2 regions of the Bacillus paramobilis genome follow, and region 1 is predicted to be linked to the other one. Evidence: riboswitches for the same ligand, from Rfam matches in the RefSeq annotation. Region 1 holds a riboswitch; the other holds the start of a gene.

Region 1 (2,197 bases):
GGTCTGAAAGAGATATGATGATTTTTGATACGGTTGATAGTTATCCGCAAGAACGACCTGGCGTGTTATTCTTTGACCATAAAAACCATCGCCTCGTCAACGTTGCAGTAACGAGAGCGAGAGGGAAGTTCATTCAATTATCAGATTGCCATTATATGCGTAAAAACTTATCGAGAAAACAAGCGTTATCACAATTAACAGCTCATATAGAACGACACGGAGATGTGTATGATCGTACGACATCAAGACAATTGTGGGAACGGAAAATTTCGAAACGTTTACGTTGGTTTATGGAAATGAATCTTGAAGAGCCGAAAGGACTATTGAAAGATATTTTGGCCGCAAAACGAAAAATTATTATTTCACTTCCAAGCACAAAACAAGTGGATAAGCGAGTATGGCAAGCGTTAATGCGTACAAATGCGCAAATAACAGTGTATAGTGATGGACCAGTTCCATTAAAAAATGTAAAGTTACAAAGGCAAAATAAAGCATTCCCGTTTATCGTAATCGATGATGAAATCTTTTGGGCAGGCGCACCGCTCACATCACAAATGATATTTGAAGGTAGTATGGAATTTCCGTACGTATGTGCAAGATTACAAGTACCGGAAACAATTGGTGTGTTAAAAGGATTTTTAGATATTCGGTAAATTCGGATAGGAATTCCTTGACTTTTAATCGGAATGAACATAGAATGAATGTAATTTAATATAATCTTATGAAAATTCTTATCACGAGAGGTTGAGGGACTGGCCCTATGACACCTCGGCAGCGGATTCTTTTATGAATACTGTGCCAATTCCAGCAAGGTAACTTGAAAGATAAGAAAGAAGCTCATTTTGACTGTAAATGCAGAAGCCTCTTTCTATCTTTTAGAAAGAGGCTTTTTTATGTGAAAATATAAGGGGGAAGACAAATGGGAGCGACTGGAGTAACGTCACAAAGAAAAACAATTGAAGAGAGTATAGAAAGAAATAAGGAAAAGTACATAGAAACAAGTCATGATATTCATGCGAATCCGGAGATTGGTAATCAAGAGTTTTACGCATCAAGAACGTTAAGTTTATTATTAGGAAGCGCAGGGTTTCAGCTGCAGCACAATATAGCTGGACATGAAACAGGTTTTATCGCGCGCAAAAGTTCAGGAAAACAAGGACCGGTCATCGCATTTTTAGCTGAGTATGACGCTTTACCAGGACTCGGTCATGCGTGTGGTCACAATTTAATTGGCACAATTAGCGTTGCAGCAGCGATCGCATTATCAGAAACGCTTGAAGAAATTGGCGGGGAAGTTGTCGTATTCGGAACGCCAGCAGAAGAAGGAGGGCCAAACGGTAGTGCGAAAGCGAGTTATGTAAAAGCGGGGTTATTTAAAGATATTGATGTGGCACTTATGATTCATCCGAGCGGAAAAACTGCGACAACGAGTCCTTCACTAGCAGTCGATCCACTTGATTTTCATTTTTACGGAAAAACAGCTCACGCCGCAGCTTCACCAGAAGAAGGAATTAACGCATTAGATGCGGTCATTCAGCTGTACAACAGCATTAATGCACTTCGCCAACAACTTCCGTCAGATGTGAAAATTCATGGCGTGATTACTGAGGGCGGAAAAGCGCCGAATATTATTCCAGACTACGCAGCAGCAAGGTTCTTCATCCGTGCAGCAACGAGAAAAAGATGTGCAGAAGTAACAGAAAAAGTAAGAAACATCGCACAAGGAGCAGCGCTAGCAACAGGTACGAAAGTGAAAATTCATCAATTCCAAAATGAAATCGATGAACTACTCGTAACAAAAACATTTAATGACGTCGTAGCCGAAGAATTAGAATTACAAGGTGAAGACGTAAATCGTAAAGAAAGATTTGGCATCGGCTCAACAGACGCAGGAAACGTAAGCCAAGTCGTACCGACCATTCATCCGTACATTAAAATCGGTCCAGACGATTTAATTGCGCATACGAATGAATTTAGAGAAGCAGCACGTTCAGAACTTGGAGATAAAGCATTAATTACATCCGCAAAAGCACTAGCAAATACAGCGTATCGATTAATTACAGAAGAAGGGTTGTTAGAGAAGGTGAAGGAGGAGTTTAGAGAGGCGCAGAGAAATCAGGGGTAGGTGATTAAAAGGAGTGGATGATCCACTCCTTTTTCTTTTTTGGGAAAGCTGGTGCCTGTCAATTTAAATAAA
Region 2 (2,197 bases), 490 kb from region 1:
TAGTTTTTTAGAATGCGGTGGTTCAAAAGAAGCAATCGAAGTTATTAAAGCTCTTTTAAATAAATAGTTTGGGCAATATAAAAGCATAGAGATGCTACCTTTATGCTTTTATATTATTATCCCGCAAACTGCACAGCAGTATTTGCATGTATTAAAGCAGTATCAAAAACAGGTACAGTAAGGTCGTTTTGAGAAATAAGCAAAGGAATTTCAGTACATCCAAGTAATATACCCTCTGCACCATTTTGAATTAATGATTTTGCAATTTGTAATAGCTTTTCTTTGGATGATTCTGAAATAATTCCTTTACTTAATTCATTTAAAATAACATGATGTATAAAATCTCTATCTTCTTTAATTGGGATAATTGTCTCAATGTTATAATTCGCTAGACGAGATTTATAAAAGTCTTGTTCCATCGTTTGTCTCGTTCCTAATAGTCCGATACGTTTTATATTCTGTTCTACCACTTCCTTTGCACTTACATCACCGATGTGAAGGAGCGGTATTGATATTGCCTGTTCTACTTCTTCAGCAAATAAATGTACTGTATTGGAACACATTAATAAACATTCTGCCCCGGAATTTTCAACCTTTTTTGCAACGGTGACCAATTCGTTTTTCACTTCTTCATATTGATGATTTTGTAGTAAGGTAGTTACCTCACCAAAATCCATGCTATATAAAACAAGCTTTGCATTTTGATCGTATTGAGAGAGTGTAAGTGTATTAATATGTTTATAGTATAACGATGTAGATTCCCAACTTAGTCCACCAATTAAACCAATTACTTTCATCATATATACCTCCTGAAACAATTTTGAGTTCATTATTTCATAATTCCGATAAGAATACAATGATTTAAATGTGGCATTTAACAAAAAATAAAAATAATTAGAAAAGTGTTGATATTTATTCTTCTTAGTGCCATAATACGAATTACAAATTAATACTTATCCAGAGAGGTGGAGGGAACGGCCCTATGAAACCTCAGCAACCCCTATGTACATTTATAGGAAGGTGCTAATTCCGCAGAGGACACGATGTGTTTTTTGGAAGATAAGAGGATTCTTGAACGTGAAAGAAAATGACCTCTTATATAAGGGGTCATTTTTTTGTTGTATAGAAAGGGAGTGTCGATGCATAATTCATTTTCAAAATAAATATAGAGTAATAAAAGTTGACTAATATGAGAGGGGAATTGTAATGAACAAATTATCAACGAAGTTAGTAGTGGCAATCGGAATTGGAGCAGCATTATATGGGATATTAGGACTTTGGGGATTTTCTATTGCACCAAATACATTTATTAAACCTGCATTAGCTATTTTAACTGTTTTTGGAGCGTTATTTGGCCCAGTGGCAGGACTGTTAATAGGAGTTATCGGTCATACCGTAACGGATACAATCGCTGGTTGGGGTATTTGGTGGGGATGGGTTATTAGTTCAGGCATTATCGGATTTGCAATGGGACTCATACAAAAAAGAGTTGGCTTTAGTGTGAAAAACGGGACGTATAATAAGGGTGATATTTCTTATTTAGCTATCGCTGGATTACTTGGTATTGTCTTTGCTATTATATTTGCTGGTGCATTCGATATTATTGTGATGGGAGAACCGTTTGACAAAATTGTTATACAAGTATTAGGAGCAACAATTGCGGATGTTATTGTATTTTTAGTACTTGGGTTACCAATTACAATAGGTCTAGCTAAGTCTAATAAGAAACATACACATTTAAAAATTGAAAAGTAGGGATGTTAACATGCAACCAATTATATCTTTTGAACAATTTAGCTTTCAATATGAGCATGCGGCGCAGACTACTGTAAAAGACATTACTTTTCATATATATCCTGGGGAAAAAGTATTAATCGCTGGACGTAGTGGCTCAGGGAAGTCAACGTTAGCTCATTGTATCAATGGGCTAATCCCGTTTTCTTATGGGGGGATTAGCACTGGTAATATTTTAATTGCCGGAAAAGACCCGAGGAAAGGGAGTATTTTTGAACAGAGTAAACAGGTAGGAACAATTTTGCAAGATCAAGATGCTCAATTTATTGGTCTTACAGTAGAAGAAGATGTAGCTTTTTATTTAGAAAATGAATGTGTAAATCAAAACACTATGAAAAAAATTGTTTCAGATTCATTAAAAAAGGTAAAGATGCATTCTTTTCATAAACAAAGTCCACATCAA

What was found. A riboswitch is a leader RNA that binds a small molecule or an ion and turns the genes downstream of it on or off. The one in region 1 is predicted to bind S-adenosylmethionine.
Region 2: it holds a riboswitch for S-adenosylmethionine, as region 1 does, so the genes downstream of both, AABL52_RS14160 (ECF-type riboflavin transporter substrate-binding protein) here and AABL52_RS11585 (M20 family metallopeptidase) in region 1, are expected to answer to the same signal.

Annotation. Positions count from the first base shown of each region.
Region 1 is NZ_CP151108.1:2,240,353-2,242,549, forward strand. It holds gene AABL52_RS11580 (AAA domain-containing protein) at 1-653, shown strand, start outside; SAM riboswitch class I at 729-831, shown strand; gene AABL52_RS11585 (M20 family metallopeptidase) at 920-2,125, shown strand.
Region 2 is NZ_CP151108.1:2,731,709-2,733,905, reverse strand. It holds gene AABL52_RS14170 (macrolide family glycosyltransferase) at 1-67, shown strand, start outside; gene AABL52_RS14165 (aspartate/glutamate racemase family protein) at 117-800, opposite strand; SAM riboswitch class I at 951-1,066, shown strand; gene AABL52_RS14160 (ECF-type riboflavin transporter substrate-binding protein) at 1,207-1,755, shown strand; gene AABL52_RS14155 (ABC transporter ATP-binding protein) at 1,766-2,197, shown strand, end outside.